3 regions of the Cronobacter condimenti 1330 genome follow, and region 3 is predicted to be linked to each of the others. Evidence: predicted binding sites of a transcription regulator. Region 3 holds the regulator's gene; each other region holds the start of a gene.
What was found. The regulator Fur, encoded in region 3, represses iron uptake genes when iron is present. The targets are predictions, from matches to a motif close to ATAATAATGAGAACNACTATCAA.
Positions count from the first base shown of each region.

Region 1 (10,094 bases), 1.6 Mb from region 3:
GGCGCTGAGACCAAACGGCGTTTGCTGGAAGCGATGAATTCCGACGCTGCGCCGAAAACCGCTGCAACATCGCCGTTACCTCCGGTGCTGGTGATTGCAAAAAGCCGCCGTATGCAGATAACGCCGCACGGGCGCGGCAATTATCAGTGGTTGCTTACCAGCGAGAAGGGCGAGCAATTTTCCGGCGAGGCGCGCGGGGGCGACGCGCTGGCACTGCCGGCAAAGCTTACCGAGGGGTATCACACGCTGACGCTCACGCGTAACGACAACCGTTGGCAGTGCCGCCTTATTGTCGCGCCGAAGCGCTGTTATGAACCGCAGGCGCTGCGCGCTGGCAAAAAACTCTGGGGCGCGTGCGTGCAGCTTTATACGCTGCGCTCGGAAAATAACTGGGGCATCGGCGATTTTGGCGATCTGAAAGCGATGCTCAATGAGGTTGGCCCGCGCGGCGGCGCGTTTATTGGCTTAAACCCGATCCATGCGCTTTACCCGGCGAATCCGGACAGCGCAAGCCCGTACAGCCCGTCATCTCGCCGCTGGCTGAACGTGATTTATATCGACGTGAACGCGGTGGAGGATTTCCGCTTAAGCGACGAGGCGCAGGCCTGGTGGCAACGTGAGGCCACGCAGAAGAGCGTAAAGGCCGCGCGGGAATCTCAATGGGTGGATTACGCCGCCGTGACCGCGCTGAAACTCACCGCGCTGCGCATGGCCTGGACGCGTTTCTCAACCCGCGGGCCGGATGATGAGGGTGTCGTGGCGTTTCGCGATTTTGTGGCGCGATCGGGCGAAGGGCTTTACTGGCAGGCGGCGTTTGACGCTATTCACGCCTGGCAGGTCCAGGAAGATCCGATGCGCTGGGGCTGGCCGGCCTGGCCGAAGGCGTATCAAAACATTCACAGCCCGGAAGTGCAGGCGTTTTGCAAAAAACGTGCGGATGACGTCGATTTCTACCTCTGGCTGCAATGGCTGGCGTATGAGCAATTCGCCCGCTGCTGGGAAACCAGTCAGGCATACGATATGCCGATCGGGCTTTACCGCGATCTGGCGGTCGGCGTGGCGGAAGGCGGGGCGGAAACCTGGTGTGACCGCGAGCTTTACTGCCTGAAGGCATCCGTTGGTGCGCCGCCGGATATTCTGGGGCCGCTTGGTCAGAACTGGGGGCTGCCGCCGATGGACCCGCACGTGATGCAGGCGCGCGCCTATGAGCCGTTTATCGAACTGCTGCGCGCCAACATGACCCACTGCGGCGCGTTGCGTATCGATCATGTGATGTCGCTGCTGCGCTTGTGGTGGATCCCCTACGGGGAAACGGCGGATAAAGGGGCTTACGTGCAATATCCGGTCGACGATCTGCTGGCGATCCTGGCGCTCGAAAGCCAGCGCCATCGCTGCATGGTGATCGGTGAAGATCTCGGTACGGTACCGGCGGAGATCGTCGGCAAATTGCGCGACAGCGGCGTGTACTCCTATAAAGTGCTCTATTTTGAAAACGAAGGCGGCAGCCGTTTCCGCGCGCCGAAACGCTGGACGGCGCAGGCGATGGCCGTTGCGACCACCCATGACCTGCCGACGCTTCGCGGCTACTGGGAAAGCGGCGACCTGACGCTTGGTAAAACGCTGGGGCTGTATCCTGACGAAGACGTGCTGAAAGGGCTGTATGCCGATCGGGAACGCGCCAAACAGGGACTGCTGGAAAGCCTGCATCAACATGGTTGCCTGCCAAAACGCGCCGGACACCACGCTGCGCGGATGAAAATGGGCGCCACGCTAAACCGCGCATTGCAGCGCTATATCGCTGACAGCAATAGTGCGTTGCTTGGCCTGCAACCAGAAGACTGGCTGGATATGGCGCAGCCGGTCAACATTCCCGGTACCAGCGCGCAGTACAAAAACTGGCGGCGCAAACTCACCGCCGGGCTGGAAGCGATGTTTGCCGATGCATCGCTAAACCGGCTTATCAAAGATCTGGATAAACGTCGGCGCACCGCATCTGCGGTCAAGCGTAAGTAAAGTCTCGCCCCTGCGTTTCGCTTAGCGCGCGCAGGGGCGATTATTTTTTTAGCTACGGATAAAAAGCTTGCTTTGTAGGTGTGGGCGTGCGTTAATGCACTCCTCGGTTTGCGAGACAGACCCGTCGAAAAGCAGTTTAGTAAAGCAGTTCTCATTTCAAGTGTTATCCCGTGATATCCCTTCTTGAGTCTCCTCCATAAGCGCTAAGTAAATTCTGTTATGCAGGCCATGAATGCCGCAAGGCTCAATGATTTTTTTAAGGTGATAACATGTCTGACAAAATGACTGGTTTAGTAAAATGGTTTAACGCGGAAAAAGGTTTCGGCTTCATTACTCCGGACAACGGCAGCAAGGACGTTTTCGTTCACTTCTCCGCTATCCAGAACAACGGCTTCAAAACCCTGGAAGAAGGCCAGAAGGTCTCTTTCTCCGTTGAAAACGGCGCGAAAGGCCCGGCAGCTGCTAACGTAACTGCTATCTAATCGCCCCGCTTGCGCGGTTTCCGACAGCGATGACGGGATAGCCCTGAGCAGTGAAATCGACGCAAAAAAGAACCCGCCTTGTGCGGGTTTTTTTATTCCGAGCATACGCGAAAAAAAAGCCCGCTTAAAGCGGGCTTTTTGTTGGCTTGCGGCACACCGACTTAGTAGTAGGAGTGTTCGCCGCGCTGGTGTTCGGTCAGATCGCGCACGCCTTTGAGTTCCGGGAACTCGTTCAGCAGCTGCTTCTCGATACCCTCTTTCAGGGTCACGTCCACCATCGAACAACCGTTGCAGCCACCGCCAAATTGCAGAATGGCATAACCTTCGTCGGTGATTTCCATCAGCGACACGCGCCCGCCATGGCCTGCAAGCTGCGGGTTGATCTGCGATTGCAGTAAATATTCCACGCGCTCCATCAGCGGCGCGTCATCCGCCACTTTACGCATTTTCGCGTTAGGCGCTTTCAGCGTGAGCTGCGAGCCCAGCTGGTCGGTCACAAAATCGATTTCCGCATCTTCCAGATACGGGGCGCTCAGTTCGTCCACATAAGCGGTGAGCAGGTCGAATTTCAGCGCGGTATCCGTAGCTTCCACAGCATCGGGCGGGCAGTAGGAAACGCCGCATTCAGCATTCGGGGTGCCTGGATTGATAACGAATACGCGGATCTGCGTCCCTTCTTCCTGGCTTGCCAGTAGCTTGGCAAAGTGTGCCTGGGCGGCATCGGAAATACGGATCATAACAATGGCCTAATAGTTGACTATTTTACTTGGTTATAATACGCCCATCATCGAGGCTCTACAAGGTTCGACACAGGCACCATACCTGGACAGTCGCCGCGCCGTTGCGCTTGAGCTGGCGCGCGATCTGAGCAACGGTACTGCCCGTCGTGACGACATCATCCACAATAACGATATGGAGACCCGTCACGGGTAATTCAACCCGAAAGGCGTCTTTCAGGTTGCTGCGCCGCTGCCGGGCGCTGAGCTGCCGCTGAGGCGCAGCGGCTTTAATACGCGCCACTACGCCTGCCGCGTAGCGTATCCCAAGCCAGCGTGACAATGCCATGGCGAGGAGTGCGCTTTGGTTGTAGCCGCGTCGCCAGGCGCGCGCGCGATGCAGAGGGACGCTGATAATAATATCCGCCACGGGCAGCGCGCCCGCGCGTTTCGCGGCCAGCACTTTTAGCAATAACAGACGGGCCAGGGCGGGAGCGAGGGCGGTGCGACCATGGAATTTAAACTGATGCACGAGGCCGCTTACCGGCGGTGCGTAGTCGCTCGCGGCGATAAGCCGCTGCCAGACGGGCGGTTTTTGCAGGCAGCGACCGCAGGGGAGCGTGTCAAGCGCGGCGGGCAACCCGCACTGCGGGCACACCCGCAGCTGTCGCAGCCGCTGACAGCGCGAGCAAATTCCCCAGCCGGGCACCCGCAGTGGCATCCGGCATAGCCAACACATCCCTGGTATTGCTAGCATGACGACCTCCTTGTACATCAATCATGAGAAGAGTAACGGATGAATGACATCTGGTGGCAGACCACGGGCGAAGGAAATTGTCATCTTGTGCTGCTGCACGGGTGGGGGCTGAATGCTGAAGTGTGGCGTTGCATTTCAGAGGAATTAAGCTCGCACTTTACGCTGCATTTGGTCGATCTGCCGGGCTATGGACGTAGCCAGGGGTTTGGCGCGCTGACGCTTGATGAGATGGCGGGCCTGGTGGCGCAACGCGCGCCTGAACATGCCATCTGGCTGGGCTGGAGCCTCGGCGGACTGGTAGCAAGCCAGGTGGCGCTGAATGCACCCTCACGGGTCGACGCGCTGGTTACCGTCGCCTCGTCGCCCTGTTTTCAGGCGCATGATGACTGGCCGGGCATTAAGCCAGAGGTGCTAAGTGGCTTCCAGCGCCAGTTGAGTGAGGATTTTCAGCGTACGGTGGAGCGGTTCCTGGCGCTGCAAACGCTCGGAACCGAGACGGCGCGGCAGGACGCGCGCGTGCTGAAATCGATCGTGCTGGCGCAGCCGATGCCTGGCGCCGAGGTCCTAAACGGCGGGCTGGAGATCCTGAAAACCGCCGATCTGCGCGAGGCACTCGCCGTCTGGCAGGGGCCATTTTTACGCCTGTACGGGCGTCTCGACGGGTTGGTGCCGCGCAATGTCGCCGCGCTCCTCGATGCACGCTGGCCTGCCAGCGAATCACTCATTTTCGAGAAAGCGGCCCACGCGCCGTTCATCTCACATCCGCGTGAATTCTGCGATGCGCTGCTGGCGCTCAAGGCTCGCCTGGCAAATGGCTGAAAGCGCGCCATACTTTAGATGTCATTGTTATCGGGGCGTTTTTCTCTGCGCCCCTTCAAGTCATCTGAGTATGGAGCCAAAAACATGAAACTACGCACGGGTATGTTGTTATCTGTTGTTCTGGGTTCGCTGTCGTTTGGCGCGCTGGCGGCCGAAGAGCTGCAAAAAGATAAAGTGAAAGAGATGAATCTCACCAAAATTGGCACGATCGTCTCTGATCAAGGCACCGCGCCGATGGATGCGAGAGCCGAACTGGTTAAGAAAGCCGATGAAATGGGTGGCAAATATTATGTCATCACCAGCGGCGAGAAGACCGGCAAAGACATTCACGCGACGGCGGATGTTTACAAGTAAGAAAAAAGGCGGGCATAGCGCCCGCCCTCACTGCTAACGCAGCCGCCACACCTCTTTGCGGCAGGCTTTGCCCTGCGGGCAGGCGCGGCAACTGCCGCTCAGACAGCCCGATAATTCCTCTTCCTGACGTTCAGCTTTTCCCATGGCCTCCAGCCGGTTAAGCATCGCATTGACCAGCGGCAAGGGCGCGGCGAGCTGTTCGCTGATACGCTGCGCGTCCATACGCCCTGAGAGCGCCAGTAGATCCCGCACCTGAATCAGCGTCGCCATTAGTGGCATTCCCCGGCAGGGGTGTCGCAGCAGCGGGCCTCACGGCGCGGCGCCAGCAGGCTGACATCTACCCGGCTACGCGCACGGCGCAGCGCGGTGAGCAACACGACATTAAACAGCACCACCGTCAGCATCGCCGTCAGGCTGTAGAGCGGATGTGCCTGGAATGTCGCGGTCTGGTAGAACAGCGTCGCCAGTGAATAGGCGATGTTCAGCCCCCAGAGAATAGAAAAGCCCATCCAGCCGCGGCTCGACTCGCGGGCAATCGCACCCATCACGGAAATGCAGGGAATATAGAGCAGCACAAAGACCAGGTAGCTGTACGCCGCAGCGTTACTGCCAAATTTAGCACTCATGACGCCCATCGCGCCGGTCGCCATCTCGCCATCGCCTTTGCTGGCCTCAATGGGGTTTGCGAGTACGCTCAGGCTGAAGGTGTCTTTCAGGCTCTGCCAGGTCTCAGCCAGCGCGCTGGTCAGCTCGTCGGTGAGACTAAAACTGGCGGCGTCAAACGGCGCCTCGTGGATATCTTCGGCGGTGTAGAGCGTGTTGAGCGTCCCGACTACCACTTCTTTTGCCATCGCACCCGTGAATAAGCCGACAGTCGCCTGCCAGTTGTCCTCCTGCACGCCGATGGGCTTCAGCAGCGGCGTCAACACACGGCTCACGGAAGCCAGCGCGGAGTCGTTGATGTTGTCCACGGGTTTGCCGCTAAACGAGAAGCTATTGAGCGCACCAATGAAAATACTGACGATCACGATGACTTTCCCGGCGCGAAGCACAAACCCTTTCAGACGCTGCCAGGTTTGCAGCAGCAGGCTTTTCAGGTGCGGCACGTGGTACACCGGCAATTCCATTACAAACGGCGTGGCTTCGCCGCGCATGATCGTATATTTCAACATCAGGCCAGTCAGAATGGCCATCACGATACCGAGCAGATAGAGCGAAAAGACCACCAGTGCGCCCTCCTGACCAAAAAAGGCCGCAGCGAAGATCGCAAAAATGGCCAGGCGTGCGCCGCAGGACATAAACGGCGCCATCATGATGGTCATGAGACGTTCGCGCGGGGCGTCCAGCGTGCGTGCGCCCATCACCGCCGGGACATTGCAGCCAAAGCCGACAATCAACGGCACGAATGATTTACCTGGCAGCCCCAGCGCCTGCATCAGACGGTCCATCACAAACGCCGCGCGGGCCATATAGCCGGAATCTTCAAGAAACGACAGGAACAGATACATCATGCCGATTTGCGGCACCAGCGGCAAAACAGTGTTGATGCCACCACCGATCCCCTGCGCGAGGAAAAGCGTCAGCCAGGCCGGGAAATGCAGCGTATAGCCAACCCACTGGAGACCGTGAATGAAAATCGCCACCGAGCCCGCATCGAAGATCGGCTGCAACGCGCCGCCGATGTTAATGGCGAGCAGGAACATTAGGTACATCACGCCGAGAAAGACCGGCAGACCCAGAAACCGATTAAGGATAATGTTATCAATCGCCGCGGTAAGCCGGGCGGGCTCGGCGGTAAGGCTGTTGCTGACGGCGTCGCAAATGGCCGAGATGCTCTGATAGCGCGCGTCGACAATATAAAGCGCCGGGTCATCAAGTTCGGTTTCAAGCTGCGCCAGCGTCTGCGGGAGCCGCGCGGCCCCTGCGCCTGCGATGCTGCGGCTGTAGATATCGCCTTCCAGCATTTGCAGCCCCAGCCAGCGGCGCTGCTGCGCGGACAGGTCGTCCGGCATCGCGGCGGCCAGCGTGTCCGCCGCCGCGGAGAGCGGAGCGGGATAGTGGACGCGTTCCATATCCTGGTTGCGTTGATGGCGGTCCAGCGCCATTTTCAGGCTGTCAATACCGCGCGCCCGCGTGGAAACCAGCGGCACGACCGGGCAGCCGAGGCGGGCCGACAGCGCGTCGATATCAATGCGTATATGTTGCTTTTCGGCGATATCCAGCATGTTCAGCGCCACCACGCAGGGGATGCCAAGTTCCAGCAGTTGCAGCGTCAGGTAGAGGTTGCGCTCAAGGTTAGACGCATCCACCACGTTTATCAGCATGTCCGCCTCGCCGCTGAGAATGTAATGGCAGGCTATCTGCTCATCCAGCGAGGTCTGGGAGGAAATGGTAGTAAGAGAATACGTGCCCGGAAGGTCGACCAGCGTGACCTGATGGTCGGTGGTCGCGAAGCTGCCCTCTTTGCGCTCCACCGTCACGCCCGCCCAGTTGCCCACGCGCTGACGCGCGCCGGTGAGCTGATTAAACAGCGTGGTCTTGCCGGAGTTAGGATTGCCGATTAAGCCGATGGTTAATTTTTTCATTTGCATAAACTCAAGACAAAGAGAGGTCAGCGGGCCGCTTCAACCTGCAACAGCGCCAAATCTTTTTTTCGCAGCACCAGACTTACACGTCGGGTCTCGATATGTACCGGGTCGCCTAATGGCGCGACACGTTTTACCTCAAACGACGAACCCGGCAGCATGCCGAGCGACAATAATTTCTGGCGGTAGGCCGGGCTGATCTCCCGGGCGAAACCGGTTATTTTCCAGCTACTGTTAGGCGTGAATTGCATAAAACCTGCTTATTCCGGATGCGCTCAGCGGCGGAGAACCGTGGCTATACAACGGCCGGGGCCGATTATTGCGCGGGAAAGGATTGTTTATCTGCTTAAGATGGTAATGAGAATGGTTTTTATCTTCAATGCAATATTGACGCGCCGCGACAATTTTTGAGCTTTATTTGTTCTGGCGCAAAAAAACAGGGCAGTGTGCGTTTCGGTAAACGTTCTCCCTTTATTTAATCTTTATTATTCATTGAGTTAAATTTAATGATGGTCGTGTGTTTATTCATTTTCACGGGCGCAGTGTTATTTATTAAGTGGAATTGTTATTTAAATGAAAAATGTAACCGCGAACATATTTGTATTTATTTCCGGGTATGCCGTTTTAATGCGAGTCTTTCTGGGAAACCGCGCGTGAGGCGGTAGTAAAAAGGCGGATGCGCTGGCGCTTACTTACCGTAAAAAAGAAAAAACGGGGACATTACAGCGTAGGGAAGCGGAGCGCCACGCGCCGGTATAAGACAATAAAAAGGCCGGTGTCCCGGCCTTTTTATGTCGCAACGTTTAGCGTTTCTTGCCGAACGCGGCGGCGAGCGCATCACTCATGGCGCTGTTGCCGCTGCCTGCGCTCTCGCGCTGGGGTTTACGGTTCTGCGCCGGGCGGTTCTGCGGTTCGCGGTTATTGCCGCCACCGCGCCGCGCGTTGCCTTCGCCCGGCTGCTCGTCCAGACGCATCGTCAACGCAATGCGCTTACGCTGCAAATCCACTTCCAGCACTTTCACCTTCACGATATCGCCCGCTTTCACCACGGTGTGCGGATCTTCAACGAACTTATCGGACAGCGAGGAAATATGCACCAGGCCATCCTGATGTACGCCGATATCCACAAACGCACCGAAATTAGTCACGTTGGTCACCGCGCCTTCCAGCACCATACCGGGTTGCAGATCGTTCATTGTCTCCACGCCGTCAGCGAACTGAGCCGTTTTGAATTCGGGACGCGGGTCGCGGCCCGGTTTTTCCAGCTCTTTGATGATGTCGGTCACGGTCGGCACGCCGAAACGCTCGTCGGTAAAATCAACCGCCTTCACGTTGCGAAGCGCATTGCTGTTGCCCATGAGATCGCGCAGCGATTGTTCCGTCGCCGCCAGAATACGCTCCACGACCGGGTACGCTTCCGGGTGAACGGTCGAGGCGTCAAGCGGGTTGTCGCCATGGTTAATACGCAGAAAGCCCGCGCACTGCTCGAAGGCTTTCGGCCCCAGGCGGCTCACTTTCAGCAACTGCTGACGGTTACGGAACTGGCCGTTCTCATCGCGCCACGACACAATATTTTGCGCCATCATGCGCGTCAGGCCTGCCACGCGGGTCAGCAGCGGCACTGAGGCGGTGTTCAGGTCAACGCCCACTGCGTTCACGCAGTCTTCCACCACCGCATCCAGCTTACGCGCCAGCTGGCTTTGGCTTACATCATGCTGATACTGGCCCACGCCGATAGATTTCGGGTCGATTTTGACAAGTTCCGCCAGCGGGTCCTGCAAACGACGGGCGATAGAGACCGCACCGCGCAGCGAGACATCGAGATCCGGGAACTCCTGCGCCGCCAGTTCAGAGGCTGAATACACCGACGCGCCCGCCTCGCTGACAATGACCTTCTGTGCGGTCACTTTAGGGAATTGCTTTTGCACATCAAGGAAGAAACGTTCGGTTTCGCGTGATGCGGTGCCGTTGCCGATAGCGACCAGCTCCACGTTATGCTTTTCGCACAGTGCTGCGATAACCACCGCTGCTTTCGCCGCCTGTCCGGTGTGCGGGTAAACGGTATCGGTGGCGACCAGTTTGCCAGTGGCGTCCACCACCGCGACTTTCACGCCGGTACGCAGGCCCGGATCGAGGCCCATCGTGGCGCGCAGGCCCGCAGGTGCGGCCATCAGCAGATCATGCAGGTTGCGAGCAAACACATTGATGGCTTCGTCTTCGGCGCGTTCGCGCACGGTGCTCATCAGCTCGGTTTCCAGATGCATCAATACCTTAATACGCCAGGTCCAGCTCACCACACCTTTACGCCAGCTATCAGCGGGTGCGTTATTCAGGCGCAGCCCCAGATGCGTAGTAATGATCTGCTCGC
Region 1 covers NZ_CP012264.1:4,040,858-4,050,951, reverse strand. The annotation lists gene malQ (4-alpha-glucanotransferase) at 1-2,013, shown strand, start outside; gene cspE (transcription antiterminator/RNA stability regulator CspE) at 2,283-2,495, shown strand; gene nfuA (Fe-S biogenesis protein NfuA) at 2,657-3,232, opposite strand; gene gntX (DNA utilization protein GntX) at 3,291-3,968, opposite strand; gene bioH (pimeloyl-ACP methyl ester esterase BioH) at 4,008-4,787, shown strand; gene AFK62_RS18630 (YdgH/BhsA/McbA-like domain containing protein) at 4,872-5,141, shown strand; gene feoC ([Fe-S]-dependent transcriptional repressor FeoC) at 5,175-5,411, opposite strand; gene feoB (Fe(2+) transporter permease subunit FeoB) at 5,411-7,726, opposite strand; gene feoA (ferrous iron transporter A) at 7,753-7,977, opposite strand; gene AFK62_RS18610 (Tex family protein) at 8,530-10,094, opposite strand, start outside.
Region 1: a site for Fur is predicted at 8,078-8,100, ahead of feoA (ferrous iron transporter A). Genes of this name have one in related genera too.

Region 2 (10,094 bases), 1.0 Mb from region 3:
AAAGTTAAACGGCCTGTTAAGTCCTTAACATTTAAGCGGTAAATTTCGGCAGTCCATGGAACAAATTGGGCGGATGCGGGCTGAGTTGTTGAATATGATTGCTATTTGCATTTAAAATTAAGCTCTCATTCATTCAGTGAAACGACTATGACTTCAATGACCCTCGATATGCCTCGCCGTTTTCCGTGGCCGACGTTACTTTCCGTCGCTGTCCACGGCGCCATCGTGGCGGCGGCTGTGCTTTATACCTCGGTAAATCAGGTTGTTGAAATGCCCGCGCCCTCGCAGCCGATTTCGGTCACGATGGTGGCGCCCGAAGCGCTTGAACCGCCCCAGCCGGAAGTCGCACCACCGCAACCTGAGCCTGTCGCCGAGCCGGAAGTGGAACCTGAGCCCGTACCAGAGCCCCCAAAAGAAGCGCCGGTGGTTATCGAAAAACCGAAGCCAAAACCGAAGCCGAAACCGAAACCGGTGAAAAAGGTGGAAGAGCAGCCGAAGCGAGAAGTAAAACCGGCCGAGCCGCGACCGGCGTCGCCGTTTGAGAACGCCTCGCCGTCACGAACTACGGCAACGTCAAATCCTGCGCCGTCTGCGCCTAAAAACGTGGCGCCAGCGGGCCCGCGAGCTTTAAGCCGTAACCAGCCGCAATACCCGGCGCGCGCTTATGCGCTGCGTATGGAAGGGCAAGTGCGCGTGAAATTCGACGTTGCGGCGGATGGCAGCGTGGAAAACGTTCAGATCCTCTCCGCCAAACCCGCGAACATGTTTGAGCGAGAAGTAAAACAGGCGATGCGCAAATGGCGCTATGAGGCCGGTAAGCCAGGAACCGGGCTGATTGTGAATATTGTTTTCCGCATTAACGGCGGAGCAACAATGCAGTAATTGCCCTTAAATAAAAAAGCCAGAGCACTGTCTCTGGCTTTTTTATATCGCTATGCCACGGACGGCAGCGGGCGTGGTTTTCCTTCGTCATCCACCGCGACATAGATAAATAACGCTTCGGTGGCGCGATAACGCTGCCCGAGCGGCTCCGAAGAAACTTTCTTCACCCAGACTTCGATATTGATAGTCACCGACGTCGTGCCGCGCTTGACGCAACGAGCGTAACAACACACCACATCGCCAACCGCCACCGGGCGCAGGAAGGTCATGCCGTCCACACGCACTGTCACCACGCGGCCGTGGGCTATCTCTTTCGCCAGGATAGCGCCGCCAATATCCATCTGCGCCATCAGCCAGCCGCCAAAAATATCACCGTTTGCGTTGGTATCCGCGGGCATGGCCAGCGTACGTAACACCAGTTCGCCTTGCGGCGAGGTTTGCTCTGTCGTCATGGGGCTTCTCAATTGTGGTTAGCAGTTACCGGATCCGCGCGAGGGCAATGCCTGAAGGACGCGGAGCGACAAGATGATAACACTACGTATGGCGGGGTGAAGGCAGGAAAAGAAGAGAGAAAAGGGGGCTATCCCTGGCACATGAAAAAGGGAGGCGAATGCCTCCCTGCAAAACAGCAATCAGAAGGACATGGTCACACCGGCATAGTAAGCGCGGCCTGGCTCGTTATAGGTCGATGCGCCTTCGTTTTCACGATAAAGCGTTTTGTCGAACAGGTTACTGATACCGCCGTTCAGGCGCAGATTTTTGGTCAGTTCATAATTGACGCCGACACCGACGATGGAATACGCACCCACTTCTTTACGGGAAAGATTACCATCACCTTCCACACGGATCTCTGCGGCCTGACGCGGCTTCTGGCGGCCATAGAACGTCCAGTTCAGGTTAGTGGAGAGTTTATCGTTCACCTGCCAGTCCAGCATCGTATTGACGGTATATTTCGGAATGACTGACAGCGGATTCCCGTTCTTTTTCATCTCCGATTTAATCATATAAGTCGCGTTTGTACGCCAGTTCAACGCATCCTGCACCAGAGGGATCGTCAGATTACCTTCGAGCCCTTCTACAATCGCTTTACCGCCGTTTTCCCAGCGCAAAATATTATTGCCGTTAGAGGCGTAACCAAGTACGCGATCGCCGGAGACGATTTTGTTCTGGTAGTCGTTACGAAACCACGTCACGCCTGCATCAAAGCCGTCTTTCGTATATTCCAGCCCAATCTCTTTATTAATACTGATTTCCGGTTTCAGATTTTCATTGCCCAGCAGGTAGCAACTGCCGTTTACGCCAATCGGGCAGCCGTTGCCACGCGTAGCGAGCAGATAACCTTTGCTCGACTGATACAGGTTTGGCGCTTTGAAGGCACGTGCAATACCGGCTTTAAGTTTGACATTATCGGTAAGCTCCTGAGAGAGGTTCAGGCTCGGACTCCAGTTACCACCGAACTGATTGTGATGGTCGTAACGCAGGCCCGGGATCACGACAGTGCCGGGCAGCACGTCGATATTGTCTTCAAAATAGACGGCGGCGAGGGTGGCGCTGTTTTTACTGCTACGGGAAGCGGCATTACCGGAGACACCGCCAATCGTGATGTTGCTGGCATTGGTGGACTGCATAGACGCCGGATCGTTGAGCGCTTCGCGATCCCATTCGGCACCCAGCGTCATGGTTTGCTCAACAAGCAGGTTTAGTGGCACGTTGATTTCGCTGCTGGCGCGGTAGTTTTCAAGCCGACTGGTACTGTATTTCTCGTCGGTTATCATGCCCTCATAGCGGCCCGCGGTGCCTTCCTTAAGGCGGGTATTATTGGTTTTTTCATAATAAAACCCGGTCTTTGACTGACCCCAGTCCCAGATGCCGTTATGCGTAATGCCATAGCTCTGGCGATACATGCGGTTGGTTTCGTGCCCGTAAAGTGAAGGCACCAGACCGTCAGCGCTGGCGTCGCTGTTACTGTTTTGTGTATCGCCTGCGTAGATGTTGCCCTGACGGCTGTAACCATATTCAACATCAAGGATCTGTTCAGGCGTGATTTTCCACGACAGCACGCTGTTGATGTCTTTGTTACGCACGCCTTCACGACCGGCGGCATAAGACCCATTTTGTGCGGTATTGATATCGTAATCGTCAGCATCGGTCTTATTGAGGTTGCCAAAGAGACGCATGGTCAGCGCATCGCCCGCCAGCGGGCCGCTCAGGCTGAAATTGGCGCGTCGGGTTGCGCCTTCTTTATCATTTTCAGGCTGGTTGGTGAAAAGCGAAAACGAGCCGTGCCAGTCGTTGGTAGGACGTTTGGTAATGATATTAACCACGCCGCCTGCCGCACCACTGCCGTAGCGTGCCGCCGCCGGGCCACGCAAAACTTCAATGCGTTCTACCATCTCCGCGGGCACCCAGTTGGTATCGCCGCGCGTATCACGCTCACCGCGCCAGCTGTAACGCACCGCATTACGAGAGGTGACGGGGACGCCATCGACGAGGATCAGCGTGTTTTCCGGCCCCATACCACGGATATCGATCTGGCGATTGTTGCCACGACTGCCGCTGGCGCTGTTACCGGTCAGGTTAACGCCCGGCATTTTGCGAATAATGTCTGAAAGGTCGTTGACCGGAGGATCTTTCTCAATGTCATCAGCAGTAATAATGGAAACACCGGGCTGCTGTTTAAGCGCCTGTTCGGCGGTGGCCTGCACCACCATGACGTCGCCGCCGTCCATGCTTTCTGCCTGTGCGGCACAGGCGCCGCTTCCGATGAGCGAGGCCACTGCCAGTGCTAATGGCTTGCGAATGTCATGCTTTATTTCAAACATTATCAATTATTCCATATTGTGTAGAAATGTAATCACTCGCCTGCATGATAATGATAACAATTATCATTACAACATATAATTGTGATTCTCCATGATTTCTCCACAATGGGGTAATAATTGCGCAGGGCATTGTATTTCCTTGAAAAAAGTGTGGGTAAATGGTTTGAAATACGCAAAAAAAAGCCCCCGGGCGTAAGCTCAGGGGCGTTTTTACTGAAGGGCTGCGCGGGTGTTATTTGTCTTCTTGCGGCATATGGCGATACATATAAACGCCGCTCAACAGGGTAAAGACCAGCGTCAGGCCAGGAATGCCGAATACTTTGAAATTCATCCAGACCGCTTCCGGAAGCCAGAACGCGACGTAAATATTAAGCAGGCCGCAGGCAATGAAAAAAAGCGCCCAGGCGAGATTAAGACGAGACCAGGCGTGCGCCGGTAACGTTATCTCTTTACCCAGCATGCTCTGAATCAAGGGTTTCTTCATGACCCACTGACCAATCAGCAGTGCACCGGCAAAGAGCGCATAAATGATGGTCACTTTCCACTTAATGAATTCCGCATTGTGGAAATAAATGGTCAGCCCGCCGAACACCGCGACCAGGGCGAAGGTCACCAGCGTCATTTTTTCGACTTTGCGGAATTTATACCAGCTATAAATCACGGCCAGGGCGGTGGCCACAATCAGCGCCCCGGTTGCCCAGAAAATGTCGTGCAGCTTATAAACGACAAAAAAGACAATCAGCGGCAAAAAATCGAGTAACTGCTTCATACATCGGTTCCATCAAGAGGCCCGCGCACGATCGCCGCGCCCGGGCAAAAAAGGTTATTCCCGGATAAGCATATATAACCGGAATAAATAAATGAGGAGCAGCGCGGTCAACAGGTTGCTCAACGTCCCGGCGACAACCGCGCCTACTTGCGGCGTCAGCGCGGCAAAGGCGGGCGTAAACATCAGCAGGGCGGTTCGGGCCAGCAACCACACCAAAACTGCCGGCGCGACCAGACGCATATTCCGCCACGCGAGACGCATACTGTTGCGCATTGAGGCAAAAATACCCGCTTTATCCTGCGCCAGAATAACCGGTGCCAGCGACAGCACAATGGCGAGGATCACGCCTGGGACCACCACCAGCAAAATACCCATCTGCACCAGGAATGTCGTCAGGAAGATAAGGATAAACAGGCGCGGCAGCATCGGTGCGGCACCCCCAATGGCGCGCAACGCGCTGACGTTTTGCCCGGCAGAGACCGCCTGAATCAGCAGCAGCACGCCGCCTACCAGTAAGGTATTGCCGAACATCCCGGAAAAGGTGGAGGCCGCCGAAGCTTTCAGCAATACCTGCTGCTGTTCCGGCGTCATGTTTTGCACCAGTTCAAACAGACTGGCGCTGCTGCTTAGCGCATCGCCCTCGCTGAGGATAGCGAGTTGATCGGCATCCGGTGTAAACGCCCGGCCAAGAATCATAGAAATAAAGGCGCAAAGCAGCGCAATCAGCAGGATGGTTACGAGCTGATTGCGAAAAAAATTACCCGTGTCACGGTAAACGGATTTTGCCGTGATAGACATGCACTCTCCTTGGGTTGGCAGATATTATTCCGCCGGCAATTGTACCCTGGATGATGGCGCAGTGGCAGCGTTGTAAAGGGGCGCGACAGGTAAGGAATTGTCAGGAAGCGGCGGCAAACCGTAACGGGCGCGGGCGCGATTACACGCCTCGTTCACCACGCCGCCCTCGCCAGACATCGTGAACTCCCGGCATGGCGATGGACGATGTTCATAAACGGTGCAACGCACCGACTCGCCGGGCGTACCCTCGAGCGCTACGCAACGGCTCTGTTTCTGGTTAGTGCCGCACATACAGCGCAGAAAAGGGGTTAACGGCTCAGTGAGATGAACCGGGACAAGGCCGCCCGCGTCATCCGCCTCGGCCCAGTAGAAAGAGACACGAAAAAAAGCACAACAGGCACCGCACGTCATGCACGGGTTGAGATCGCTCATCATTCACCTGCAACTAAACAACGTATCGTTTCAAAATTGTGAAGAAGTTAAATTATTCCCCTCCGGGATGACTTTCAAGAGGGGAAAAGGGGAATATTTTTGGCGTGGCGGCAGGCAAAAATTGACCTGAAATCAAATTCATCGAAGCCGCAGTAAGGGTAAAAATTAATTCAGATCAATGAATGTTAAATTAGCGTCCTGAATGTGATCTGCGTTGGATCACTTCCTAACTCGTAGTGAGTATATTCACCCGGCAAATAAAACCACAGAAGGGAAACGGGAATGAAAAAACTCATAGTGGCGCTGGCGTTAGCGGGTTGTTTTTCAGGTATGGCTTCGGCGCATGAGGCAGGTGATTTCTTTATGCGCGCCGGTACGGCGACGGTTCGTCCGTCAGAAGGCTCAGACAATGTGCTGGGTATGGGCGGTTTTAAGGTTAATAACAATACGCAACTGGGCCTGACCTTTACGTATATGGCGACCGATAATATTGGCGTTGAGCTTCTGGCGGCCACGCCGTTCCGCCATAAAGTCGGGCTCGGCGCGACCGGAGACATCGCGACGGTTCATCATCTGCCGCCCACGTTAATGGCGCAGTGGTATTTCGGCGATTCGCAAAGCAAGTTGCGTCCTTATATTGGTGCTGGGATTAACTACACCACTTTCTTCGACGAAGATTTTAACGACACCGGCAAGAAAAACGGTCTGAGCGATCTGAGCCTGGAGGATTCCTGGGGTGCGGCGGGGCAGGTGGGTCTCGATTATATGGTGAATAAAGACTGGATGATTAACATGTCGGTCTGGTACATGGATATCGACACGACGGTGAAATTCAAAGCGGGCGGTCAACAGCAAAGCATCGATACTCGCCTCGATCCGTGGGTATTTATGTTCTCGGCGGGTTACCGTTTTTAAGCAAGCGACGCCCGTCTTAAGGCATCAGCAATAAAAAACCAACCGCGAAAGGTTGGTTTTTTATTGCTGCCGGGTGAAATGGTAAACCGGCGACTCGCATGTGACCGCGTGCAAGGCTTGCGGACACGAGCTTCAGCGTCTCAGTTAAACGCGCTGGCGGCGGCTTGACGCATAATGCGGTTGGCTTCGTCCCATTTGCGGGCATTTCTTTTGGTTAACGCTTCACGAGCTGCACGGCGAGCTTTGTTCATCATATGCTGGTTAATCATCTTCACCTCCACCCTTTCCCGTAACCGAGCCAGACAACGCTGGTTGCGATTGCGCGTTACGTTTTCACGCGGTTTATGGTCTGAAGTCAGTTGCCACATCGTCCTCCGGCGGCCTTGCCGGGGCGGCGTCTGTGCCGTTGCGGGTGGCTCCAACGCTTATACCAACGAAACCTGCCGTTTCCTTTTAAGGCGGGCTCGCAAGTTGCTGTCGTTTGCGGCCAGGCTTCGTTGTCTTGAGTTTAAGTTTTGGTCAGGAATGCGACACGTGCCTTAAGATTTTGCTCAAAATCAGATCGTATCGCTGGACTCACAGGGGATTTTATGAATGGAACTCTGGATGTGACTGATTAGCAGGGATTTAAAAAGCGCGATCGCTCGCGCTTTTTTGTCGTCAAACGGGTTTACGCAGGCAAACTGGCCGCTTTAAGGTCGTGGACAAACGCTTTTAAGGCGTCCAGCATCGCGGCGCGATCGTCGAGGTTATTCTCGATGATCTTCACGATCGCTGAGCCGGAAATTGCCCCCGCCGCGCCTGCGGCAATCGCGGCTTGCACCTGTGCGGGCTCTGAAATCCCAAACCCCTGCAGCGGCGGCGCGGCGTGGTATTCAGTCAGTTTCGCTATGAGATGATTGAGCGGCAGCGCGGCACGATTTTCCGCACCCGTGACGCCCGCACGCGACAGCAAATACGTATAGCCGCGGCCATACGAGGCAATCTGACGTAGCAGGTCGTCATCGGCATTCGGCGGGCAGATAAAAATCGGCGCCACGTTATGGCGCATTGCCGCCTGGCGGAACGGGGCAGACTCTTCCACCGGCACATCGGCCACCAACACGGAGTCGACGCCCACAGCGGCGCAGCGCGCGTAGAATTCGTCAACGCCGCGGCTAAATACCAGGTTTGCGTACATTAACAGGCCGATGGGCAGCGCCGGGTATTTCTGGCGAATAGCGCCCAGCATTTCGAAGCACTGATCCGGCGTAGTGCCTGCGGCGAAAGCGCGCAGCGTCGCACTCTGAATGGTAGGGCCGTCCGCCAGCGGATCGGAGAATGGAATGCCCAGCTCCAGCGCGTCGGCACCGCCTTCTACAAGCGCATCGATAATCTGTAACGACACTTCAGGCGACGGATCGCCAAGCGTCACAAAGGGAACAAACGCGCCTTCCTTACGGGCTGCCAGGCGGTCAAACAGCTGCTGATAACGCTCCATTACATTTCCCCTCGTGCTTTGAAAATATCGTGAACGGTAAAGATATCTTTATCGCCGCGCCCGGACAGGTTGACTACCAGTAACTGCTCTTTCTCCGGGTCCGCGCGCATCATTTTCAGCGCGTGGGCGAGGGCGTGGGAGGATTCCAGCGCCGGGATAATCCCTTCCTGACGGCAGAGCGTCTTAAAGGCTTCCAGCGCCTCATCATCCGTAATCGACACATACTCCGCACGTCCGGTACTGTTGAGGTACGCATGCTGCGGACCGACAGACGGAAAGTCGAGCCCTGCAGAAATAGAGTAGGACTCTTCAATCTGGCCGTCATCGGTCTGCATCATCGGCGCTTTCATGCCGAAGTAAATGCCTACGCGGCCATGCTTGAGCGGCGCGCCGTGCTCGCCGGTTTCGATACCGTGGCCCGCAGGCTCGACGCCGATAAGCCCCACGCTCGTTTCATTAATAAAGTCCGCGAACATGCCGATGGCGTTAGAGCCGCCGCCGACGCAGGCGATGACAGCGTCCGGCAGACGGCCTTCTTTTTCCATGATCTGCGCGCGAGTCTCCTCGCCTATCATGCGCTGGAATTCACGCACGATGGTCGGGAATGGATGCGGGCCAGCCGCGGTACCGAGCATATAATGCGCGCGATCGTAACTGCCGGACCAGTCGCGAAGCGCCTCGTTACACGCATCTTTCAACGTCGCCGAGCCGCTGTAGACCGGTATGACCTCTGCGCCCATTAGCTTCATGCGAAACACGTTTGGCGACTGGCGCTCGACATCTTTGGCGCCCATATAAATGCGGCATTTCAGGCCGAGCAGCGCGCTTGCCAGTGCAGACGCCACGCCGTGCTGTCCGGCGCCGGTTTCGGCGATGATTTCCGTTTTGCCCATACGTTTGGCAAGCAGGGCCTGCCCCAGCACCTGGTTGGTTTTGTGCGCGCCGCCGTGCAACAGATCTTCACGCTTAAGATAAAGCGTGGTGCGGGTACCTTCGGTAAGGTTTTGACATTTCGTCAGCGCCGTCGGGCGCCCGGCATAGTTTTTTAAGAGATCGGTAAACTGCGCCTGAAATTCCGCGTCGCTCTGGGCGCTGACAAACGCCTCTTCCAGTTGACGCAGGGCGGGCATCAGGATCTGCGGCACATACATGCCGCCAAATTCGCCGAAATAGGGGTTTAACAGTGTGCTCATCATCTTTTTCCTTTAGTAAGCCCGCAGGGTTCTGAAGACCGCCGCCAGTTTTTCGCTGTCTTTTATGCCCGGTGCGCTCTCCACTCCGGAGTTAAAATCAAGTCCCGCGCAGCCAAGCTGTGCGGCCTGCACGCAGTTATCTGCGCCGAGTCCACCCGCCAGCATGACGTTATCAAGCGTCTCGCCTTCCAGTAGCGACCAGTCGAAACGCGCGCCGCTCCCGCCCTGGCCGTTATCCAGCACGTAACGGTCAACATACTGAAGATTGCGGGTTGGGAGCACATGGCTGACGCTTTGCGCTTTCCAGATACCCGTCGTTTCCGGCAGGCTGGCGCGAAGGGCGCTGATATAGGTCTGGTCTTCGTCGCCATGAAGCTGGACGGCGGCCAGTGACAACCCCTTTGCTTTGGCGACGACGTCCTCAAGTGGCGCATCGCGGAACACCCCGACATAGCGCAGCGGGGCGGCGGCAATCACCGCACGGGCTTGGTCATCGTTAATGGCGCGGGGCGACGAGGGGACGAAAATCAGCCCGCCGAAAACGGCACCCGCTTCAAAAGCGCGCTGCGCATCTTGTGCGCGGGTCAGTCCGCACACTTTGTTTTCGCCAAGCAGCACCTGACGAACGGCCAGGTCTAAATCGTCATGCTCCATCAGCGCGGAGCCAATCAGAAAGCCATTAGCGAAACGACTCAACTCACGGACCTGACCATAGGTATGAATGCCGGATTCGCTGATTACCGTCACGCCAGCGCCAAGCCGCGGCGCCAGTTCGCGGGTGCGATTAAGGTCAATAGAGAGAT
Region 2 covers NZ_CP012264.1:2,337,445-2,347,538, reverse strand. The annotation lists gene tonB (TonB system transport protein TonB) at 148-882, shown strand; gene yciA (acyl-CoA thioester hydrolase YciA) at 933-1,334, opposite strand; gene AFK62_RS10680 (TonB-dependent siderophore receptor) at 1,515-3,704, opposite strand; gene AFK62_RS10675 (septation protein A) at 3,937-4,473, opposite strand; gene AFK62_RS10670 (YciC family protein) at 4,528-5,271, opposite strand; gene AFK62_RS21185 (YkgJ family cysteine cluster protein) at 5,296-5,703, opposite strand; gene ompW (outer membrane protein OmpW) at 5,986-6,618, shown strand; gene AFK62_RS10660 (hypothetical protein) at 6,759-6,986, opposite strand; gene trpA (tryptophan synthase subunit alpha) at 7,289-8,098, opposite strand; gene trpB (tryptophan synthase subunit beta) at 8,098-9,291, opposite strand; gene trpCF (bifunctional indole-3-glycerol-phosphate synthase TrpC/phosphoribosylanthranilate isomerase TrpF) at 9,304-10,094, opposite strand, start outside.
Region 2: a site for Fur is predicted at 3,749-3,771, ahead of AFK62_RS10680 (TonB-dependent siderophore receptor). Genes of this name have one in related genera too.

Region 3 (10,094 bases):
TCTTCGGCGCCATGTATGACCTGAAAAACTGGGCGATGCCTGGTTTCGCGCTCGGCGCATCCTACGTCTACGCGTGGGATGCCAAACCTTCAACGCGCCCGACGACGGATGGCTACTACGACGCCAGCCGCCGTCTGAAAGAGTCTGCTTACAGCCTGGATGCGGTTTACACCCTGCAAACCGGTCGCGCCAAAGGCACGATGTTGAAGCTGCATTTTACGCAGTATGACAACCACGCCGATATTCCGAGCTACGGCGGTGGCTACGGCAACATTTTCCAGGATGAGCGCGACGTGAAATTTATTGTCACGGCGCCGTTCACGATTTTCTGATTTCGCAGGGGCGCCAGGCGCGCCTTTCCATGAACAGGGCAGTGAAAAGGACGAGAGAATGAAAAAGTTACCGATAAGCACACTCGCGGGCGCCATGATGGGGCTGTTTACCACGACCGGCGCACTGGCGCAGACATCAACAGCAGACCAGATCAGCCGTTTTACACTTAACTACGCGATTACGGATAACCATGCAGCGCAGCACAGTATCAACTGTGCGGCGCTCGGCGCCGACTGGGCATCCTGTAACAACGCCGTTATAACGCTGACCAACCCGGGTGAAGCCGTTACCGAGAAAAACTGGACGATCTGGTTCCATAGCATTCGCCAGATCCTGAAGGTCGATAACGATCAGTTTAAAGTGACCCATGTGATGGGTGATCTTCATAAACTTGAACCCACTGAAAAATTCACTGGCTTCCCGGCTAACGCCTCGGTGGACATCCCCATCATCAACGAGTACTGGCAACTGTTTATCACTGATGTTCTGCCTCGCTGGTATGTCACCGCGGGCGACAGTGCGCCGAAGGTGATTGCCAGCACTGATACAGAAGACCTAACGACGTTCGTCAGTCCCTTGAAAGATCAGTGGAAACGCACGCCTGACGATAAAAATATCCTGATGACTGCCGAGGCACGGTTCGATAAAAACCGTGATGTTAAAACGCTGAATGTGGAGAGTCTGCGTGGGCAAATCATTCCAACACCGCAGCAGGTCACGCTGCACGGGCAAAACGTCTCGCTCGATGGCGGCGTTATGCTTGATCTCGCGGTACTGGATAAAGGCACGCAGGATGCAATTAACAGACGTTTTGCACTGCTCGGCGTAAAAACCGGCGCAGGTTACCCGGTGCGGACTGAAATCGCGACGAACGCTTTTACAGGAAAGAACGCTGTGTCCGGCGCGTATCAGCTTCGCATTGGGTCGAAAGAAACGGTGATCACCGGCTACGATCGCACAGGCGTATTTTATGGCATGCAGTCGCTGCTTTCGCTTATTCCGGCAGAAGGGGAGCGTCACATCGCAACGCTTGATGCACACGATGCGCCGCGTTTCGCCTACCGCGGGATCCATCTTGATGTCGGACGCAATTTCCACACTAAAGCCGCTGTGCTGCGCCTGCTCGATCAGATGGCAGCCTATAAGCTCAACAAATTTCACTTCCATTTAAGTGATGACGAAGGCTGGCGTCTGGAAATTCCTGGGCTGCCGGAGCTGACAGAGATTGGCGCGAAGCGCTGCCACGATCTCAGTGAGAAAACCTGTCTGCTGCCGCAGCTTGGCTCGGGGCCGGATACAAGCAACAACGGCAGCGGCTATTTCACCCGCGCCGATTACATTGAGATAGTGAAATATGCCGCGGCACGCCAGATTGAGGTGATACCGGAAATGGATATGCCCGCGCATGCCCGCGCGGCGGTGATGGCGATGGAAGCGCGCTACGACCGTCTGTCGAAAGCCGGAAAGCTGCAGGAGGCGAACGCATACCGTCTCCTCGACCCCCAGGATACGTCAGTCACCACTGGCGTGCAGTATTACAACCGCACCGGTTATCTCAATCCGTGTCTCGATTCGTCGCGCCATTTTGTGGATAAAGTGATAGGGGAGATCCAGCAAATGCACAAAGAGGCCGGGCAGCCGCTCATGACATGGCATTTCGGCGGTGATGAAGCGAAAAACATCTATCTGGGTGCGGGGTATACCGACAAGACGAAACCGGAGGCCGGGAAGGGCGTTATCGACCAAAGCCGTCAGGACAAGCCGTGGGCGCGCTCCCCGGTCTGCCAAAAACGCGTGCAGGACGGTGTGGTTGCCGACGTGGAACATCTCTCCAGCTATTTTGCCATTGAGGTCAGTAAGCTTGTGAAAGCGCACGGCATCGACACCATGCAGGCATGGCAGGATGGCCTCAAGGATGCGAGAGGCGCCAGCGCCTTCGCCACCTCACAGGTCAACGTTAACTTCTGGGATACGCTCTACTGGGGCGGCTTTGATACGGTTAACGACTGGGCGAATAAAGGCTTTCGCGTCGTGGTCTCGAATCCGGATTATGTTTACCTCGATTTTCCAAATGAGGTTAATCCGGCGGAAAGTGGGTATTACTGGGGCACACGGTTTAGCGATGAGCGCAAAATTTTCAGTTTTGCGCCAGATAACCTGCCGCAAAACGCGGAAACGTCGGTCGATCGCGATGGCAGTGCGTTTAGCGCGAAGTCAGATAAGCCCTGGCCGGGCGCTTACGGACTTTCTGCGCAACTCTGGAGTGAGGTTGTACGCACGGATAAACAGATGGAATACATGATGTACCCACGCTTGCTGGCCGTGGCGGAGCGCGCCTGGCATCGGGCCGCCTGGGAGCAGGATTATCAGGCTGGCCGTGAATACAAAGGCGGTGAAACCCATCATGTTAATACCCGCGCGTTACATGACGACTGGACGCGCTTTGCGAACGTGGTGGGCCGCCGTGAACTGGCTAAGCTTGAAAAAGCTGGCGTGCAGTTTCGTTTACCAGTGCCAGGCGCGCGTATCAACACGGGCGTGCTTGAAATGAATACAAGTCTGCCAGGCGTGAGCGTTGAATATTCAACAGACAGTGGCGCGCGCTGGCAGCGTTATGACGCCGCACGACCGCCACACGTGGCAGGGCCGGTGCTCATACGTAGCGTCAGCGTTGATGGTAAGCGCTATAGCCGGACAGAACACGTACAGCCTTAACGGCACTATAATGACAACGCCAGCCCTCGGGCTGGCTTTTTCGTTTTAACGACACCAGGCGTTACAACACATCAGGCAAATGGTGAACGGCAACCAGTTTGCCTTTGCTTATCTCGATATTTTTCGCACCGCGCAGTTGCGACAGGGTTTTCATCACCATGCTGCGGGAAAGATTGGTTTTTTTCACAATATAGTCGGCCACGTTAATGCGGTTACGCATGAAATCGTCCATCGCCGCCAGACAATCAATATTGGCTTTAATCATGCTGTAGCTGTTTCTGCCGAGCATAATTTCTTCGCGGTAGCAAAGCATATTGATTATCCATGAGGACAAAATTAACAGATGTAACTGGCAGTGATGTTTTTCAATTTCCTGTAGGAAATAATCAAATGGGATTAACTGATAATGACATTCTGAATCAGCTTGTAATTTCGCGAATTGCGATTTACCTAAATTCCGCGCCAGCCCCAGAACTGAAGGGGCGCTACTTTTTTCCAGTAGCAGCCTGTCACTTTGGCGCATCAGAGAGAACTGACCACCGCGAATGATACAGATTTCCCCGTCCCGCAAGGGGATAAGCGTATTTTTCTCCGCCCGAGACCAGTTTCCGTAGCTATTAAAAATATCAGCAATGCGATAAATCTCAGCAAGAGGTTTAGAGGGTAAGACCATATTGGTTACCTTAGTTAAAATAAAATTATGTCGTTGCTGTATCTTAATGGATGCTTTTTTATTGCTGCAATAAGGGGCTGGATGGATAAAAGGAATTTGCAGGATAATCCGATAGCTAACTGATTGACCAGTAAAGATATTTATCTTTTCTGAATTTCTATTTAATAAAATATATGTGGTTTAATTGTGCATTGTACTCTGTATTAAAATACTGGCGCTGAGGATGTTTATCCAAAATAAGACATTTGTCTTTTCGGGCAATAAAAAAGCCGACAGGTGTCGGCTTGGATTCATGCGGTGTGACGAGAATTATTTCCCGCCGACCTCGTGGGCGTGTTCGTTCTCACGGCAGTCGCCATCCGCACAGTGACCATACAGATAGAGGCTGTGGTTAGTCAGACGGATGCCATGACGCGTCGCGATTTCACGCTGACGGGCTTCAATAGAGTCATCGCTAAATTCGATCACTTTGCCACAATCGAGGCAAATCAGGTGATCGTGATGATGCTGTTGCGTCAGCTCGAAAACGGATTTACCACCTTCGAAATTGTGACGGGTGACGATGCCGGCATCGTCGAACTGGTTAAGTACGCGATAGACCGTGGCAAGGCCAATCTCTTCACCCATGTCAATCAGACGCTTATAGAGGTCTTCCGCACTGACATGATGATTGACCGGTTCCTGCAGCACTTCGAGGATTTTTAATCGAGGAAGCGTGACTTTCAGGCCGGCCTTCTTTAATGCGGTATTGTTGTCAGTCATGCGGAATCTGTCCTGTTGCTTAACGACTCGCTCCAGCAGGGAGCGATACATCGGATACGCCGTAGATGAATGCGTCTCATTATAGAACTGACATGCCTAAATGAAAACCGCAAGCGTCCGGCAAAAAAGAGCTTAAAAATCGTGGACCCGCCAGCGTTTTTGGCATGGAAGGACTGATAATTAAGGAAGACATTGTACAGCTTAGTGAGGGAAAGTTAAAAATTTGTAGCAATTATTTTCATTGTTCTTATCTATCAACCGGCGCGAGCCACCGCCCGCGCCGTTTACCATCAGGCGTTGATGATTTCCTGCAGATGCAGCTCTTCGGAAACTTGCTTCACCCATTTTTCCACGCGTTCGGTGGTCATTTCCGGCTGACGATCTTCGTCAATGGCGAGGCCGACGAAATGGTCATCATCCGCGAGGCCTTTAGACGCTTCGAAGTGATACCCTGCAGTCGGCCAGTGGCCCACAATGGTTGCGCCGCGCGGTTCGATAATATCGCGAATGGTGCCCAGTGCGTCGCAGAAGTATTCTGCGTAATCTTCCTGATCGCCGCAGCCGAAAAGGGCGACCAGCTTACCGTTGAAATCAATTTCTTCGAGCGTCGGGAAAAAATCATCCCAGTCGCACTGCGCTTCGCCGTAGTACCAGGTCGGGATGCCAAGCAGAAGAATATCGAACGCTTCCAGATCCTCTTTGCTGCTTTTAGCAATGTCATGCACTTCAGCAACGTCTTTCCCGAGCTGTTTCTGGATAATTTTTGCGATATTTTCGGTATTGCCGGTGTCGCTGCCGAAAAAGATGCCTACGATTGCCATAAGAAGAATAACCTCTTGAATCTAAATGTGATGGTGCTGGCATAACGCCCACAGATAGGGCAATCATAGCAGAACAGAAGAAGGTGCGGAAACGGTATCAGGCGCCGGGTGCACACTCTGCTACATTGCCCCGTTCGTTGGGGGCATTTTCAGACCAGACCTTACTCCTGCAAGGCTTTCAGCTGAGCGAGGAGCATGGCTTCTATCAGCTCGCTGCGGCTGATATTGCGCGCCTGCGCCAGATGGTTCAGCGCATCCACGGCGTCAGCGTTCAGCTTTAGCTCCACGCGCTTAAGCCCGCGAACTTTGTCGCGCTTAAGCTGGTTGCGCTTATTGATGCGCAGCTGTTCGTCGCGCGACAGCGGGTTGGTTTTCGGTCTGCCCGGACGGCGTTCATCCGCGAAGAGATCGAGCGTTGTGCGGTCCGTTTGTTCTTTTGCCATGGTATGAGTATAGACAGGGGAAACAGGCTGCCGTGGCGGGGCCCGGCGGTATTTCAGCGCGCCATCATACATCAGGCAGCGAAGCGCGCCAACGCATCCGGCGCGCAACGGCACCGGTCGGTCTGTTTTTAATCAGTTTCCAGAAAACGACGGATAGCGCGTACCACCGCCTGCGGTTTTTCGGCATGAACCCAGTGACCGGCCCCCGCGATAACGTGCGCGCGGGCCTGCGGGAATTGCGCCAGCAGCGCCTCGCGGTGCTGCTCTTCAACATAAGGCGATGCTCCGCCACGAATAAACAACGCAGGACCATGCCAGGCCGGGACGGTCTGCCAGCCGACAATCTGCGAATATTGATCCCACAGCACCGGCACGTTAAAGCGCCACTCGCCATCAGCAAAGGATTTCAGCAGAAACTGAATTACCCCTTCTTCGGCAATATGCTGGCGCATCATCTCCGCCGCCTGCTGGCGTGAGGTCGCGCCGGCATCAATGACGGCATTCACCGCCGCGAAAATCTCATCATGACGTCGCACCTGGTAATCCACTGGCGCAATATCAATCGCCACCAGTTTTTCAATGCGTGTCGGCGCAAGGGCAGTCACTGCCATGGCTGCTTTGCCACCCATCGAATGACCAATAAGAATCACCTTATTGAGTCCGAGTGCATCCAACGTATCGAGAATATCCTGCGCCATCGCCGGATAATCCATCGTCTCACTGCGTTCAGACAGCCCGTGATTACGCAAATCGACTTGCACAATATCGTTATCCTGCACCAGATCGCGAGCGAGCACGCCAAGGTTATCGAGGCTCCCGAACAGGCCGTGAATAAGCACAATCGGTGTATTTTGAGTCGGTTGTTGCGCAGATTGCGTGCGGGTATTTAATTTCATGGCAAAGTTCTTTTTTGGCGACTGACAGGTTAGGTTATCATGTTGACCATTCTGCCGCCCGGCTGCAAGGTTCCAGTTAATTCCGACTTTTGCGGCCTTCCTGGTTTGACGCTATCCGCTGTTGGGTTTTAACTCTATAATCCCAACGACTTGTATTCAGAAAAGATATCGCACTGGATTAAGATGAAAACGATTGAAGTTGATGACGAGCTGTATCGCTACATTGCGAGCCATACCCTGCATATTGGCGAAAGCGCGTCCGACATTTTACGGCGCATGTTGAAATTTTCCGCCTCCTCGCACGTTGCCGCTACACCCGCCAAAGCAGAGCTTCCCGCAACCGTCGCGCCCGCGGCTGAAACGCCAGCCAACCCGGCGCGAGACCGCGTTCGCGCCATGCGCGAGCTGCTGCTTTCGGATGAATACGCCGAACAAAAACGCGCGGTCAATCGTTTTATGCTCGTGCTGTCTACACTTTACTCACTGGATGCAGACGCGTTTGCCGACGCGACCGAATCCTTACACGGTCGCACCCGCGTTTATTTTGCGGGCGACGAGCAAACGCTTTTGCAAAGTGGCAACCAGACGAAACCCCGCCACGTGCCGGGTACCCCGTACTGGGTTATCACGAACACGAATACAGGCCGCAAATGCAGCATGATCGAACACATCATGCAGACCATGCAGTTCCCGGCGGAATTGATTGAGAAGGTTTGCGGCACCATTTAACTCTTGCGTCAGAAGGACCAGGCCATGGCAGTCAATAACCGTGCGGGACAGCCTGCACAACAGAGTGATTTAATCAACGTCGCCCAGCTGACCGCGCAGTACTACGTGCTGAAGCCGGAAGTGGGCAATGCGGAACACGCGGTGAAGTTCGGGACTTCCGGCCATCGCGGGAGCGCCGCGCGCCACAGCTTTAACGAGCCGCACATCCTGGCTATCGCGCAGGCGATCGCCGAAGATCGTGCGAAAAACGGCATCACCGGGCCGTGCTATGTCGGTAAAGACACGCATGCGCTTTCTGAGCCTGCGTTTATCTCCGTCCTGGAAGTGCTGGCGGCGAATGGCGTCGATATCATCGTGCAGGATAACAACGGTTACACGCCGACCCCTGCGGTTTCTCATGCCATCCTTGAGCACAACAAACGTGGCGGCGCACAGGCAGACGGCATTGTTATCACGCCGTCTCACAACCCGCCAGACGACGGCGGCATCAAATACAACCCACCTAACGGCGGCCCGGCTGATACCAACGTCACCAAAGTAGTCGAAAACCGCGCCAACGCGCTGCTGTCCGACGGCCTGAAAGACGTGAAACGTCTTTCTCTGGACGAGGCCTGGGCAAGCGGTCGCATTCAGGAAAAAGATCTGGTGCAGCCGTTTATCGAAGGGCTGGCGGAAATCGTCGACATGGCTGCTATCCAGAAAGCGGGCCTGAAACTTGGCGTTGATCCGCTGGGCGGCTCCGGTATCGAATACTGGAAGCGCATCGCAGAGCATTACAAGCTCGACCTTACGCTGGTTAACGACCAGGTGGACCAAACCTTCCGCTTTATGCACCTTGATAAAGACGGTGCTATCCGTATGGACTGCTCCTCGGAATCCGCGATGGCGGGCCTGCTGGCGCTGCGCGATAAATTCGATCTGGCCTTCGCCAACGACCCGGATTACGACCGCCACGGTATCGTGACCCCGGCGGGTCTGATGAACCCGAACCATTATCTGGCAGTAGCCATCAACTACCTGTTCCAGCATCGCCCGCAGTGGGGTCAGGACGTGGCCGTCGGTAAAACGCTGGTGTCGTCTGCGATGATTGACCGTGTCGTGGATGCGCTGGGCCGCAAGCTGGTGGAAGTGCCGGTAGGCTTCAAATGGTTTGTAGATGGTCTCTACGACGGCAGCTTCGGCTTTGGCGGCGAAGAGAGCGCAGGCGCGTCTTTCCTGCGTTTTGACGGCACGCCGTGGTCCACCGATAAAGACGGCATCATCATGTGCCTGCTGGCCGCAGAAATCACCGCGGTGACCGGGAAAAACCCGCAGCAGCACTATGACGAACTGGCCGCGCGTTTTGGCGCGCCGAGCTACAACCGTCTGCAGGCGTCGGCGTCTTCCGCGCAGAAAGCCGCGCTGTCTAAACTGTCTCCGGAAATGGTCAGCGCCAGCACACTTGCAGGCGACCCGATCACGGCGCGCCTGACTGCCGCTCCCGGTAACGGCGCAGCCATCGGCGGCCTGAAAGTGATGACCGAGAACGGCTGGTTCGCGGCCCGTCCTTCCGGCACCGAAGACGCCTACAAGATCTATTGCGAAAGCTTCCTTGGTGAAGACCATCGCAAACAGATCGAGAAAGAAGCGGTCGAGATTGTAAGCGAAGTGCTGAAGAACGCCTGAGTCATGTTCTGAACGCATCCGTCCTGTGTTCATGCGACGCAGGTTGGCACCATAAAAAACGGCAACCTTCACGGTTGCCGTTTTGTTTTATAAAGCCTGTTAATCACTCGTAGCGTAGCTATTTTAGCTCTGGCGTTAGCTGTGTTTATTCGTTAATTCAAAACGCGGTGACACCAGTCCATATAACGTCCAGCCCATAAAGGTGACGATAGCGCCATACAGCATCGCCTCCTGGCCTGAGGAATAGAGCGCATAAAAGCTGTAAATCGCGCCGACTAACGCCACCAGATTGGCCTGCTTCGCCTTGCGCGGTGGCACCTTCGCAACCTGCTGAATAATCACCAGTGCCGCCATCGACAGAATATACGGGATGATATTGGTCACCACAGCCAGGTTCACCAGCACGTTGAATTGCTTATTCAGCGAGGGGCTGATAGTCATCAGCGACAGGCCGCTCTGAATAATCACAATCGTCAGCATGCCTTTAACTGGTGCTTCGGCTTTGCTCAGGCGCGAAAAAATTTTCGGGAAATAGCCTTCGTCGGCAGAAGAGCGAAACACCTGAGCGATAGTGAATTGCCAGCCAAGCAGCGAGCCGCAGCAGGACATCACCATCAGCGCCATAATGATTTTCCCGACGCCCGGCGTAAACATTTGTGCGAAGGCCAGCCCGAATGGCGCGGTAGAGTGCGCCAGCTCGATATTCGGTACGATCCCGGCTATGACGTTGGTCGAGACAATATAAATCACCGCCGCGCCCAGCGTGCCGCCCAGGACGGCAATCGGAACATTACGCTCAGGGTTTTCTACAACCTCCGTGTTGGCACAGGCCGATTCCAGCCCCAGAAAGGCCCACAGTGTCATCGCGATAGAAGCGCCTACGCCCTCGAAAAACGGGATATGGTGAGGATTCCAGGAGGCTGCATAAAGTGACGGGCTAAACCAGAACCAGCCAATCACCGACAATCCGACCACCGGAATAATCACCCCCCAGACGGTAATACTGCTGAGTTTGCCGGTAATACGCGCGCCGCCAAAATTGGCGACGGTGCAAATC
Region 3 covers NZ_CP012264.1:1,303,639-1,313,732, forward strand. The annotation lists gene chiP (chitoporin ChiP) at 1-332, shown strand, start outside; gene AFK62_RS05980 (beta-N-acetylhexosaminidase) at 391-3,048, shown strand; gene AFK62_RS05985 (helix-turn-helix domain-containing protein) at 3,110-3,721, opposite strand; gene fur (ferric iron uptake transcriptional regulator) at 4,031-4,483, opposite strand; gene fldA (flavodoxin FldA) at 4,774-5,304, opposite strand; gene ybfE (LexA regulated protein) at 5,466-5,747, opposite strand; gene ybfF (esterase) at 5,876-6,643, opposite strand; gene seqA (replication initiation negative regulator SeqA) at 6,827-7,372, shown strand; gene pgm (phosphoglucomutase (alpha-D-glucose-1,6-bisphosphate-dependent)) at 7,397-9,037, shown strand; gene potE (putrescine-ornithine antiporter) at 9,173-10,094, opposite strand, start outside.